Linked DNA regions of Thermopolyspora flexuosa. The protein of the gene in region 1 interacts with the protein of each later gene in a pairwise test. Links are inferred from orthologs where the notes say so. Each region holds a gene or a part of one and is shown on either strand. Other genes may lie near its edges.

What was found.
Region 2: the proteins of rplL (region 1) and dnaE interact in binary tests that used the Escherichia coli proteins (3 or more experiments, as listed by UniProt). The link is inferred for Thermopolyspora flexuosa from one-to-one orthologs.

The regions. Positions count from the first base shown.
Region 1 is NZ_VFPQ01000001.1:4,456,884-4,463,166, forward strand. What follows is about bases 1,038-4,015. They hold rplL (50S ribosomal protein L7/L12), read right to left. Parts: upstream 2,734-4,015; coding sequence 2,341-2,733; downstream 1,038-2,340. Other genes in these bases: FHX40_RS25895 (hypothetical protein), read right to left, coding at 1,038-1,528; FHX40_RS18985 (hypothetical protein), read right to left, coding at 1,525-2,025; rplJ (50S ribosomal protein L10), read right to left, coding at 2,845-3,369; rplA (50S ribosomal protein L1), read right to left, coding at 3,820-4,015. Outside these bases: rpoB (DNA-directed RNA polymerase subunit beta), read right to left, coding at 1-195; more of FHX40_RS25895, read right to left, coding at 626-1,037; more of rplA, read right to left, coding at 4,016-4,539; rplK (50S ribosomal protein L11), read right to left, coding at 4,699-5,130; transcription termination/antitermination protein NusG, read right to left, coding at 5,519-6,283. UniProt on the Escherichia coli protein: The binding site for several of the GTPase factors involved in protein synthesis (IF-2, EF-Tu, EF-G and RF3). Is thus essential for accurate translation.
Region 2 is NZ_VFPQ01000001.1:3,188,414-3,195,742, reverse strand. Bases 1,297-5,320 are described here. They hold dnaE (DNA polymerase III subunit alpha), read left to right. Parts: upstream 1,297-1,598; coding sequence 1,599-5,120; downstream 5,121-5,320. Other genes in these bases: murA (UDP-N-acetylglucosamine 1-carboxyvinyltransferase), read right to left, coding at 5,215-5,320; FHX40_RS26280 (chorismate mutase), read left to right, coding at 1,297-1,471. Also shown: more of FHX40_RS26280, read left to right, coding at 452-1,296; more of murA, read right to left, coding at 5,321-6,546; FHX40_RS13475 (amidase), read right to left, coding at 7,306-7,329. UniProt on the Escherichia coli protein: DNA polymerase III is a complex, multichain enzyme responsible for most of the replicative synthesis in bacteria. This DNA polymerase also exhibits 3' to 5' exonuclease activity. The alpha chain is the DNA polymerase catalytic subunit.

The DNA.
Region 1 (6,283 bases):
GGTCGGAACGTCCTTGCGCCCGAGCTTCTGAGCCGCCTCGACCCGGGCCTTCCACCTTTCGTTGCCCAGCAGCCAGTCGAACGACTCGGTCTGCAGCGCAAGAAGGTCGGGAACTTCGAGCGGCTCCTGGATCCGCGCGAACGACACGCGGCGAGGGCCAGTGATCACGGCGGAGGCGTTGCGCGAGGCTGCCAACAGATGTCCTTCCGAGGGCTCGCGGACTGACTACACGCACGCCAGACGACGCCTCACAACGGGTTACCGAGAGAAGCGGGTCGTCAAAGGGCAGCGCAAAGGGGCAGTGTAGCCGAACGGCATACACCTGTCCACTCTGCTCTCGCTCTGCGCTCCACGTTGGTCGCAGCATCGCCCGTCAGCGGCGAAACGTCAAGCCCACGGGCCCACATTTCGCCCGGCCAGGGGCCGAGAACACCGGGTTTCCCGGCCTCGCGGCGCCGTACGGGGACACCGGTCCCAGACGATACCCGCCCGCGAGTACCGCTAACACCCGGCCCGGCCGGAGGGCGAACGCTTACCGCCTGCCGACGTGATCGCAGCCGCGATATACCCTGCCCGGACCCTCTCCAAACATTATCTTTACCAACAATTTGGTCGAGCCCTCTCATCAGGTGCGGGCGGGCGGGTCACCCAGCAGGGTGGACAGCTCGTCCACCCGCCACGCACCGTCACCACCCTTGACCATGACGAACCGCACGCGCCCGAGGACGACCTCGCTTCTGCGGCTCTTCGCGCCGGGCGGGAGTTTACTAGTGGTGCGGTTGATAAGCATCAGCACCCGTACCCGTTCCGGGGTGGCCGACTCCACGGCGGCCCCGGTCACGTGCACCTGCTGCACGGCCTGCTCGCGTTTCGCCTCCGGGACCAGGGTCTCGGCGAGCCTCCGGTACCGGGCGGCGAGCCGCTCGGTGGCGTGGCCGGCGGCCCGGGCGAGGTCCTGCTCGACGCTCCGGTGATCGTAGGACAGCATCACGGCGGCGTACGAGCGCGCCTTGGCGAGCGCCTCCGCCGCGGCGGCCTCGGTCCGCCGCAGGTCGCGCAGCTCGAGGTAGCTCAGCGTCACCGCGACGGCGAGCCCGGCCGCGGCGATCGCCGGCAGGGCGACGAGCAGCGCACCGCCCCGGCCGCGCCGCGGGGCCGCCTCGTCGTCGCCGCGCCCGGGGTTGATCTCCAGGAGCTCCGCCGGTTCGGGCGCCGGGCCCGGCGGGCCGTCCGGGTACGGCACGGCCGCGTCGCCGGCCGCCCGGTCGCCGGGCAGGCCACCGGCACCGGCGTCGGCCGCCTCGTCGCCCGGGCCGGCCCACGGCCCCTGACGGGACGGCTGCGGCCCGGAGCCCCCGGGCCCGCGGGGAACCCACGCCCCCACCTGCGACGGCCGCTCGTCGGCCTGCTCGTCCGCGTACGGCGGTCGCCAGGGACGGCCGTGGCGCCCCCGCGCCGCGTCGCGGCGGCCCCACCGTCCGCCGGAGGCGTGCGGCCTGTCCGGTTCGCCTGGTCCGCGATGCTTCACCGGGTCTGCTCCGCCTTCGACACGAGCCAGGCGCCGCCCACCTTGCTCACCCGCATGGTCCACCGGTAGTAGCGTTCCTCGAACCTGGGTTTGGTGTCCTCGAACCGGTTCACCGCGTCCGCGACCACGAGCACCTCGGCGGTGTCGAGCTCGGCGTTCATGGACACGAGGCCGACCGCGCGGATCACCCCCGTCTGGACCACCTTGGCGGCGAGCGCCGCCCGCCGCATCTCGGGTGCGTGCCGTTCGTGGGTCTGCCGCGCCTCGCCCGTCGAGGTGGCGATGATGCGCCGGATGTCCTCGTCCACGGTCTTGTGGTTGAGCGAGAGCAGGCTGACCGCGTGCATCGCCGCCGCCCGCATCGCCGCCTCGCGCTCCTCCGCCGCGGTCCGCGCGGCGGCCAGGCCGATCCGGATCCAGACCAGCGCGGCCGCCAGGGCCACGACCAACCCGGCGAGCACGAGCGTGACGACGAGGCGTGGTGTGCTGCGCTCCATCCGGCCTCCCGGTGAGGGTCGCCCGGATCATAACCCGGGCTGACATTCCCGTCCGGGTAGTCCGACGAGATGGGCATCGCCCGGGTTCGGCGCCGGCGCGGATCCACGTGGGGCACCGGCTCCGCGGGGCCGCCGGGCACGGCCGTACGGCCACGCCGTACCGGAGCCGCCGGGGCGCCGGAGTGCCGGGAACGCGAAAAGGGCCGCCACCGGCACCAGGTGACAGCCCTCTTCGTATGTTCCTGCGTCCTTCGGCTTATCCGAAGGAGGTGTGCCGCGTGCCTCAGCGCGCGGGCACGAGACTGCGGCGAAACGTCACTTGATGGTGACGGTGGCGCCGGCGGCCTCCAGGGCGGCCTTGGCCTTCTCCGCGGTCTCCTTGTTGACCTTCTCGAGCAGCGGCTTGGGCGCGCCGTCGACGAGGTCCTTGGCCTCCTTGAGGCCGAGGCTGGTGAGGGCCCGGACCTCCTTGATGACCTGGATCTTCTTGTCGCCGGCGGCCTCGAGGATGACGTCGAACTCGTCCTTCTCCTCGGCCTCCTCGGCCGGGGCGGCACCGCCCGCGGCCGGGGCGGCGGCGACGACGGCGGCCGGGGCGGCGGCCTTGACGTCGAAGGTCTCCTCGAAGAGCTTCACGAACTCGGACAGCTCAAGGAGGGTCATCTCCTTGAAGGCGTCCAGCAGCTCCTCGTTGCTGAGCTTCGCCATGGTGGTCGTTCCTCCCGTGTTTCGTACGTTCGTGCGGGACCGCGGTACGCGAGCTCCGCCAATCCCCTCGGCCGCCGGGGGTGCACGCGCCCCGGCGGCCTGCTCGACGGCTTACTCGCCGGCTTCCTCGCGCTTGGCGCGCAGGGCCTCGGCGAGCCGGGCCATGTTGGTGGGCAGCGCGTTGAAGGTGGCGGCGGCCTGGGCCATCTTCGCCTTCATCGCGCCGGCCAGCTTCGCGAGCAGGACCTCGCGGGACTCCAGGTCGGCGAGCTTGGTGATCTCGGCCGGCGTCATCGGCTTGCCGTCGACGACACCGCCCTTGATGACCAGGAGGGGATTGGCCTTGGCGAAGTCGCGCAGACCCTTGGCGGCCTCGACCACGTCGCCCTTGACGAACGCGATCGCGGTCGGGCCCTTGAGCAGGTCGTCCAGACCGGCGACCCCGGCGTTCTTCGCCGCGATCTTGGCCAGCGTGTTCTTCGCCACGGCGAACTTCGCGTGTCCACCGAGAGTGGAGCGCAGCTCCTGGAGCTGCGCCACGGTGAGACCGCGGTACTCGGTCAGGACGGCAGCGCTGGAGCTCGAGAAGTGGTCGGTGAGCTCGGCAACGACCGTCGCCTTGTCCGCCCTCGCCATGGGCCTCCTTCCTGATGTGCCGCCGGCGAAGGTCCCGGGAACGAACAAAACCCCGGGCGCAGGCGCTCCGGGGTTTCCCAAGCGGGGGTCGGCGCGGCACCTGTCCACGGGCCCGCCACGGATGACCCCAGCGAGAAACGTCCACCACCTGCGCGGGTCGCCCAACACGTGGGACCTTCGGTCACCGGGCCACGAGCAGCCCGGCGACGACCAGCGGTCTTCGGCTCAGGACAGCTTACGGCCTCCGCGCGCACACCGCCAAATCCGACGGGCCCCGAGGTACGGCAATGCCACCCCGGCGTCACGGCACGCCCCGGTACGGCACGGCCGCCCGCGGCCCCTCATCCGGCGCGGCGACGGCCGGCCGTACGCCCGGAAAAGCCCGATGGGCCCCCGCCGTGGCGGCGAGGGCCCATCCAGGTACGTCGATGGCGCGTGACGGGTACGCGATCAGCTCGCGAGCTCCGCGGCGATGTCCCGCGTGATGTTGGGGTCGACCGGGATGCCCGGCCCCATCGTGGAGCTGAAGGTGACCTTCTTCAGGTAGCGGCCCTTGGCGGCGGACGGCTTGAGCCGCAGCACCTCGTCGAGCGCGGCGGCGTAGTTCTCCACGAGCGCGCGCTCGCTGAACGAGGTCTTGCCGATCACCAGGTGGAGGTTCGCGTGCCGGTCGACGCGGAACTCGATCTTGCCGCCCTTGATCTCGGTCACGGCCTTGGCGACGTCCGGCGTCACCGTGCCGGTCTTCGGGTTCGGCATGAGACCACGCGGACCGAGCACCCGGCCCAGCCGGCCGACCTTGCCCATGAGCTCGGGGGTCGCCACCACGGCGTCGAACTCGTTGAGCCGGTTGCCCTTGGAGATCTCCTCGATTAGCTCGTCGGCGCCGACGATGTCGGCGCCCGCCGCGCGGGCCTCCTCGGCGCGCACACCGGTCGCGAAGACCAGGACCCGGGCGGTCTTACCGGTGCCGTGCGGGAGGCTGACGGTGCCGCGGACCATCTGGTCGGCCTTGCGGGGGTCGACGCCGAGCCGCAGCGCCACCTCCACCGTCGCGTCGAACTTGGTGGGCGAGGTCTGCTTGACGAGGCGGGCCGCCTCGGCCGGGGTGTACAGCCGCGAACGGTCGACCAGCGCGGCCGCGTTGCGGTAACCCTTGCTGCGCTTCATCTGCTCACTCCTTACGAGTGAACCGTGGTATGGGCCGCGCCCGGCCCTCCCACGAGTTCTGCCGGGCCCGGACGCCTGCACGCTCCGCGGTCGCGGAGCCGTACGGCGCGGGCGATGGACATGCCGGCGTTACCGGCGGGACGGGAAAACGGTCGGTGATCAGTCGACGATGGTGACACCCATCGACCGCGCGGTGCCGGCGATGATCTTCTCCGCCGCCTCGAGATCGCGGGCGTTGAGGTCCTTCATCTTCATCTCGGCGATCTCGCGGAGCTGCGCCTTGGTGAGCTTGCCCACCTTGTCGCGGTGCGGCACCGCGGAGCCCTTCTGGATGCCCGCGGCCTTCTTGATCAGCTCGGGCGCCGGCGGCGTCTTGGTGACGAAGGTGAAGGTGCGGTCCTCGTAGATGGTGATCTCGACGGGGATGATGTTGCCCCGCTGGGACTCCGTCGCCGCGTTGTACTGCTTGACGAAGTCCATGATGTTGACGCCGTGCGGACCGAGCGCGGTACCGACCGGCGGAGCGGGCGTGGCCTGGCCGGCAGGAAGCTGCACCTTGACCAGCGCGGCGATCTTCTTCTTCGGAGGCATCTGCTCTTTCTCCGGGTCCTTCGTGAACGCCCCACGGATGTGGGGAGACGAGCTGGGCGTGACCAGCGCCGCATCCGGCGCCCCTCACGGCGTGAGGATCGTGCCGGTACCGCCGATAGCGGCGTGCGCTACCGCGACTCCCACATGCGCTGGACCGCCCCAGTTTAGGCGACCGACAGGCTGCGCCCCCGCGCCTCGTGCGAAGACGGGGGATTCAACCGGAGGCCGGTGCTCGGCGCGACACCGACCGTCCGTCGGTGAGGTCCTCGCGCCCTGTCACCGCGAGCCCTGCGGCGAGCCCGCTTGGTCATCGCGAGCATCGGAATCCTACCAAGAACACGCCGACCCCCGGCCGCCGTGCCGGGGGCCCGCGTCGGTCGGGCTCCGATCAGAGCTTGGAGACCTGGTTGAACGACAGCTCGACCGGCGTCTCCCGGCCGAAGATCGACACCAGCACCTTGAGCTTCTGCTGCTCGGGGCTGATCTCGCTCACCGTGGCGGGCAGGGTGGCGAACGGGCCGTCCATGACGGTGACGGACTCGCCGATCTCGAACTCGACCGTGGCGGCCTGGGTCTTGGTCTTCGCCGCCTTGGTCTCCTCCTCCGGCTCGGGGGCGAGCAGCTTCGCCACCTCGTCGAGGGTGAGCGGGCTCGGCTTGTTCGACAGGCCCACGAAACCGGTCACGCCGGGCGTGTTGCGCACGACCGCCCACGACTCGTCGGTGAGCTCCATGCGCACGAGCACGTAGCCGGGGAGCACCCGCTCCTTGACCGGGGTCTTCTTGCCGCCCTTGAACTCGGCGACGGTGTGGGTCGGCACCTCAACCTGGAAGATGTAGTCCTCCATGTTGAGGGACTGGATGCGGCTCTCCAGGTTGGACTTCACCCGGTTCTCGTAACCGGCGTAGGAGTGGACGACGTACCACTCTCCCGGGAGGCCCTTGAGGGTCTCCTTGAACGCCTCCACCGGGTCCACCCCGGCCTCGTCGGGCACGACGTCACCGTCTTCGTCCACGGCGGCGCCCGCCTCGGACCCGACCTGCTGACCGGCCTCGGCCGTGGCGTCGGCGTCGGCCGAACCGGTGGCCGACTCGGCGGCCGCTACCGGCTCTTCCGGCTCGCGATCCCACTCTTCGCGGGACTCACCGGGCGA
Region 2 (7,329 bases), 1.3 Mb from region 1 along the record:
TCCGCTGCGGTCATCACCCGCCTGTACCCCCTCCCAGAACCCGTGAATCTTCCCATAGCTTGGCAAAAAATTGACCTTGGGTCGGTCCGGCGGAGGCGGCTCCGGTACGGGCGAGTAGGGTCGCTGTCTGTTATATGGTGAATTGTCGGTGTTATCTCGGTCACGCGCGCGTCGGCGGCCGGGACATACGGCCGCGACTGCTACCCTGACCGGTATGAATCGGGCACGTGGGTTTAGCAGGCCGGCTCCGGGTGGGCCGGTCCTCTGACCCGTAGCGGAGAGCGACCGCCGGAGCCGGCAGGAGGCAGAGACCAGTCGGGTCTCTGCCTTTCGTGTTGTCTCGTGCCGTCGTGCCGGACCCGGCCGACCGGCCTGCGGGACACGCGAACGCCCACCTCGACCTGACCGGCCGTCGGCCCGCGGGCCGACCGAGCAGGAAGACCGGCATGCCGTGACCGTGGACACGACCATCGAGACGACCCTGGCCACCGGGCGGGAGCCGCACGTGGTGCGCGTGGCCGCGCTGCGCCTGGGCGACGGCCCCGTACCGGTGCTGGGCGGGCTGGTGGGCGAGGCCCGCCCCGACGCGCGCTGGATCGCCCTGCCCGCGCGCCCCGGCGCCGCCGCCGCGGAGCTCGAGCGGCTGCGCCGCGCGTGGGACGGCCCGCTGCTCGCCGCGCCCGCCGGCCACGCCGCGCTCGCCGAGGCCGCCCGGCTCGCCGACGGCCTCGTGCTCGGGGCGGGGGACGCCTGCCCGGACTGCGGGGAGCCGCTGCCGCCCGCGGCGGCCCGCCTCGGCCTGCCCGTGGTGCTGCGGCGCGACGGGACGGACCTCGCCCGCTGGCTCGCCGCCGCCGCGGCGTGCCGTACCGAGGGCGACGGCCGGGTCGTGCTCTGCGAGGGCGCCGACCGGCCCGCGCCCGGCGGGGACGGGACGGACGGCCTGGAGGGCCCGCCCGCCCCGCCGCTCGACCTCGGGCTGCTCCAGGCCGCCCGGGAGCGGTCGGGGCTCCCGGTCCTCGCCTACCTGGGGCACGACGCCGCGCTCGCCCCCGCGGCCGTCGCCGCCGGGGCAGACGGACTGCTGCTCGCCCCGCACGCCGCGCCGGAGGCCGTCGCCGCCGCGCGGGAGGCCGCCACGGTCGTCGCCGCCCTCGTCCGGCGGGAGCGCCCCGCGACGATCCCGGACGCCCGCGCCGCGATCGACCGGGTGGACGCGGCCCTCGCCGTGCTGCTGGAGCGGCGCGCCGCGCTCGCCGGGATCATCCAGCGGCTCAAGCCGGTCGGCGGCTTCGCCGGGCGGGATCCGGAGCGGGAACGCCGCCTCGTCGCCGCGATGGCCCGCCGCGCGCCGCGTCTCGGCGAGGCCCACCTCGCCCCGATCATGAACGCGGTGATCGAGGCCGGGCTCCGGCTCGCCGAAGAGGAACGACGGGAGCGGACGGCCCCGGCGGGCGCCGATCCCGCGTAGCGCCGCTCCCGCGGCGGGCCGCGTACGGCACGCCGATTCGGGCGAGCGTCCCGGGCGTCACACCGGCCGCGAAGCGCGTAGGCTCTTGCCCCGCCGGGTAGGTGCGAGCGAGAGGAACCAGGACCGCATGGCCGAATCGTTTGTCCATCTGCACGTCCACACCGAGTACTCGATGCTGGACGGGGCGGCCCGACTGGGGCAGATGTTCAAGCAGGTCACCGACCTGGGCATGCCCGCCGTCGCGATCACCGACCACGGCAACCTGCACGGCATCTACGACTTCTACAAGCAGGCCACGGCCGCGGACATCAAGCCGATCATCGGCATCGAGGCGTACGTCGCGCCGGAGTCGCGGTTCCAGAAGAAGCCGGTGCTGTGGGGCGAGCCGCACCAGCGCGGCGACGACGTGTCCGCCGGCGGCTACTACACCCACATGACGATCTGGGCGCGGAACAAGACCGGCCTGCACAACCTCATGAAGCTCAGTTCCCGCGCCTACACCGAGGGCTTCGTGCGCAAGTGGCCGCGCATGGACGCCGAGCTCATCGCCGAGCACGCCGAGGGGCTGATGGCGACCACCGGCTGCCCGTCCGGCGAGGTGCAGACCCGGCTGCGGCTCGGCCAGTACGAGGAGGCGCTCAAGGCGGCCGCGAAGTACCAGGAGATCTTCGGCAAGGAGAACTACTACCTCGAGCTCATGGACCACGGCCTCGACATCGAGCGCCGGGTCCGCGACGGGCTCGTCCGGATCGGCAAGGAGCTCGGCATCCCGCCGGTCGTCACCAACGACTCGCACTACACCTACGAGTCCGACGCCGCCAGCCACGACGCGCTGCTGTGCGTCCAGACCGGCAAGCAGCTCTCCGACCCGGACCGGTTCCGGTTCGACGGGACCGGCTACTACATCAAGTCCGCCGACGAGATGCGGGCGCTCGACACCTCCGAGCTGTGGGCCGAGGGCTGCCGCAACACCCTGCTCATCGCCGAGAAGGTCGACCCGACGGGCATGTTCGCCCACAAGAACCTCATGCCCACCTTCCCCATCCCGGACGGGATGACCGAGGAGGAGTACTTCCGGCAGCAGGTGTGGAAGGGCATGGAGCGCCGCTTCCCGGACGGGGTCGACGAGGAGCACCGGGCCTGGGTCGAGAACGAGATCAACGTCATCGTCCAGATGGGCTTCCCGAGCTACTTCCTCGTGGTGGCCGACTTCATCATGTGGGCGAAGAACAACGGCATCCGGGTGGGCCCCGGCCGTGGCTCGGCGGCCGGCTCGCTGGTGGCGTACGCCCTCGGCATCACCGACCTCGACCCGATCCCGCACGGCCTGATCTTCGAACGGTTCCTCAACCCCGAACGCGTGTCGATGCCCGACATCGACATCGACTTCGACGAACGTCGCCGGGCCGACGTCATCCGCTACGTGACCGAGAAGTGGGGCGCCGACAAGGTCGCGATGATCTGCACCTTCGGCACCATCAAGGCGAAGGCTGCGATCAAGGACGCGGGCCGCGTGCTCGGCTACCCGTACGCGCTCGGCGACCGCATCTCCAAGGCGTTCCCGCCCGCGGTGATGGGCAAGGACATCCCGCTCGCCGGCATCTTCGACGAGTCGCACCCCCGCTACGCCGAGGCGGGCGAGCTGCGCAAGATGTACGAGGAGGACGCCGACGTCCGGGCCACCATCGACCTCGCCCGGGGCCTGGAGGGCCTGATCCGGCAGACCGGCGTGCACGCCGCGGGCGTCATCATGTCCGCCGAGCCGCTCACCGACCACATCCCGATCATGCGGCGGGACTCGGACGGGGCGATCATCACGCAGTTCGACTACCCGACCTGCGAGACGCTCGGCCTGCTGAAGATGGACTTCCTCGGCCTGCGGAACCTCACGATCATCGACGACTGCCTGAAGATGATCGAGGCGAACACGGGCGAGAAGATCGACCTGCTCAAGCTGCCGCTCGACGACACCAAGACGTACGAGCTGCTGGCGCGGGGCGACACCCTCGGCATCTTCCAGCTCGACGGTGGCGGCATGCGGTCGCTGCTCCGCCTGATGCGGCCGGACAACTTCGAGGACATCTCCGCGGCGCTCGCGCTCTACCGGCCCGGCCCGATGGGCGCGAACTCGCACACCAACTACGCGCTGCGCAAGAACGGCCAGCAGGAGATCGTCCCGATCCACCCCGAGCTCGAGGAGCCGCTGCGGGACATCCTGTCCACCACCTACGGCCTCATCGTCTACCAGGAGCAGGTCATGGCGATCGCGCAGCGGGTCGCCGGGTACTCGCTCGGCGGCGCGGACCTGCTGCGCCGGGCGATGGGCAAGAAGAAGAAGGCCGAGCTCGACAAGCAGTACGAGTTCTTCGAGCGCGGCATGCGGGAGAACGGCTACTCGGACGAGGCGATCAAGGCGCTGTGGGACATCCTGGTGCCGTTCTCCGACTACGCGTTCAACAAGGCGCACACCGCCGGGTACGGCCTGGTGTCGTACTGGACCGCCTACCTCAAGGCGAACCACCCCGCCGAGTACATGGCGGCCCTGCTCACCAGCGTCAAGGACGACAAGGACAAGAGCGCGCTCTACCTCAACGAGTGCCGCCGCATGGGCATCAAGGTGCTCCCGCCCGACGTCAACGACTCCGACTCGGACTTCACCCCGCGCGGCGGCGACATCCGGTTCGGCCTGTCGGCGATCCGCAACGTCGGCGCGAACGTGGTGGACGCGATCATCCAGGCGCGCACCGAGAAGGGCCGGTTCACCGACTTCGCCGACTTCCTGCGCAAGGTCCCCGCGGCGGTGTGCAACAAGCGGGTGATCGAGTCGCTGATCAAGGCGGGCGCGTTCGACTCGCTCGGGCACCAGCGCAAGGGCCTGGTCATGGTGCACGAGCAGGCCGTGGACGCGGTGATCGACATCAAGAAGAACGAGGCGATCGGGCAGGACTCGCTGTTCGGTGCGGTCGAGGGCGTCGAGGACAGCACCTTCGACGTGCAGATCCCGCCGGGGGAGTGGGACAAGACCACGCTGCTGCAGTTCGAGCGGGAGATGCTCGGCCTGTACGTCTCGGACCACCCGCTGCTCGGCGTGGAGCACATCCTGTCCGCCGGGGCCGACTGCTCGATCGCCGCGCTGCAGGCCGAGGAGCGCCCCGACGGGCAGATCGTCACCGTCGGCGGCATCCTCACCGGGCTCCAGCGCAAGATCACCAAGAAGGGCGACACCTGGGTGCTCGCCACGCTGGAGGACCTCGAGGGCGCGATCGAGGTGATGATCTTCCCCTCGACCTACCAGCTGTGCTCGACGATCCTCGCCGAGGACGCGATCGTGTTCGTCAAGGGGCGGCTGGACAAGCGCGAGGAGGTCGCCAAGCTCATCGCGATGGAGGTCACCCAGCCCGACCTCACCCAGGAGAACGGCGGGCCGCTCGTGGTGAGCATCGCCGAGAACCGCTGCACCCTGCCGCTGGTCACCCAGCTCAAGGAGGTGCTCACCACCCACCCCGGCACCACCGAGGTGCACCTGCAGGTGCACCGGGGGTCGAAGACCACCGTGGTGCGGCTCGACGACCGGCTCCGCGTGGCGCCCTCCCCGGCGCTCATGGGCGACCTCAAGCAGCTGCTCGGCCCGGCATGCCTCGGCGCGTAGGCCGTACCCGGCCGGCCGTACCGGAACGACGAGAACGACGGAAGACGGGCCCGCGCCGCGGCGGCGCGGGCCCGTCCACGTCGGCGGAAGGCCGTCACACGGAGGGCGGCGGGGCCTCCTCCTCGGTCAGCCGGGTGATCTTCAGGCCGAGCGAGGTGAACTGCTCGTACACGCGGTGGTAGCCGCGCTCGATGTGGTTGACGCCGCGCAGCGTCGAGGAGCCCTCGGCGACCGCGGCGGCGAGCACGGCGGAGAACCCGGCCCGGATGTCCGGCAGGGTCACGTCCGCGCCGCGCAGCTTCGACACGCCGCGCACCACCGCCGAGTGCTTGGCGTTGGTGTCGTGGTAGCGGCAGGCGGGGCCGCCGAGGCACTGGTCGAACACCTCGATCTCGCAGCCCATTTTCTGCAGCGCGGGCACGTAGACGAGCCGGTTCTCGAACACCGTCTCGTGCAGCACCGACATGCCCTCGGCCTGGGTGAACAGCACCATCAGCGGGGTCTGCCAGTCGGTCATGAAGCCCGGGTGGGTGTCGGTCTGCACCGCGGCGGCGCGCAGCCCGTTCGGCGCGGTGGCGCACAGCCACTCGTCGGTGATCTCGAACTGGGCGCCCATCCGGGCGAGCGTGGTGATCGCGGTGACGAGGCGGTCCTGCGGGCAGCCGTGCACCCGGACCTCCCCACCGGTGACGAGGCCGGCCACCAGGTAGGAGAACGCCTCGATGCGGTCGCCCGCGAGCCACATGGACGCGCCGCGCAGCCGGTCGACGCCCTCGATGACGATGCGCCGGTCCGGGCTCAGCTCGATGCGCGCCCCCATGCGCTGCAGGAACAGGGCGAGCTCCACCACCTCCGGCTCGGTCGCCGCCCCCTTGATCACCGTCTTGCCCTCGGCGAGCACGCTCGACAGCAGGATCGTCTCGGTGGCGCCGACGCTCGGGTAGGGCAGCTCGATCCGGGCCCCGCGCAGCCGCTTCGCCTTCGCCTTGATGCCCGTCTCGCCCACCTCGACCTCCGCGCCCATCGCGCGGAGCGCGTCGACGTGGTAGTTCACCGGGCGGCGCCCGATCGGGTCGCCGCCGACGAACGGCACGAAGGCCTCGCCGGCGAGGTGCAGGAGCGGGCCGAGCATCAGGATGGGGATGCGGTTGAGGCCGGTGAACGCCTCGGGGACGCGGGGACGGATCTCGCTCCCGCGCTCGAGGGTGATCTCCATCCCGTTGACCTCGACGTTGATCCCAACGGCCCTGAGCATGGCGGCGGTGATGCCGACCTCACCCACCTCGGGCGTGTTGTGCAGGGTGCTGGGACCCTCCCCGAGCATGGCGGCGACCATGTGCTTGGAAACGGCGTTCTTCGATCCCCGTACCTCGACGTCGCCGCGCAGCGGTCCCGACGGCTCGATTCTCCAAACCTGTTCGCTCACCGGCCTAGAGTAACGGGGTCCCGAGCGGCGGCCGTACCGGCCGGGGCTCGTGCCGCCCGGCGGCCGCGATCAGGGCCGGGATCCGGATGCGTGGTCATGCCGGCACGGTCCGGAGTGCCGCCGCGTCGCGGCCGGGTAGGTACCATCGGCGGGCGGCGGGCGCAGGGCGCCCTCCGCCCGGCGGGACACGCCGGTGGGACGGGCCGGAAAAGGGTGGGGCGATGCGGCATGTGCGGGACGTGCTCGTCACCGCGATCATCCTCGCGCTGCTGGGGGCCGGCGCCGGGCTGATCTGGTCCGCGGTGGCGCCCCCGACCCGGTACGTGGTCGGGGCCGACGGCCCGCGGCTCGCCGACCCGAGCACCCAGACGCTGATCGCCGCGGACGGCCTGTTCGCCGTGATCACCGCGGGGGCCGGGCTGGTCTGCGGCATCCTCGCGTTCGCCTTCGCCCGGCGGCCCGCGGTGCTGCTCGGGCTCGCCGCGGGCGGGGTCGCCGCCGGGCTGATCGCGGAGCGGGTCGGCGGATCCGCGGGCACCACGGTGCTGCGGGCCGCGGAGGCCGGCGGCTTCCAGGAGGGCAGCCGCCTCGCGGTGACCGCGCAGGGCGTGCTGCTCGCCTGGCCGCTGTTCGCGGTCGCCGCGTTCGGCCTGCTCGAGGCGATCGCGGCGTACCTGGGCTCGGAGTACCGCCGCGCCGTCCGCGGCCACCGCATCGCCGACCTGTCCGACGGCATGGTGGTGCCCGAGCCGCGCAGGCTCAGCCGGCGAGCACGGCCGGCCT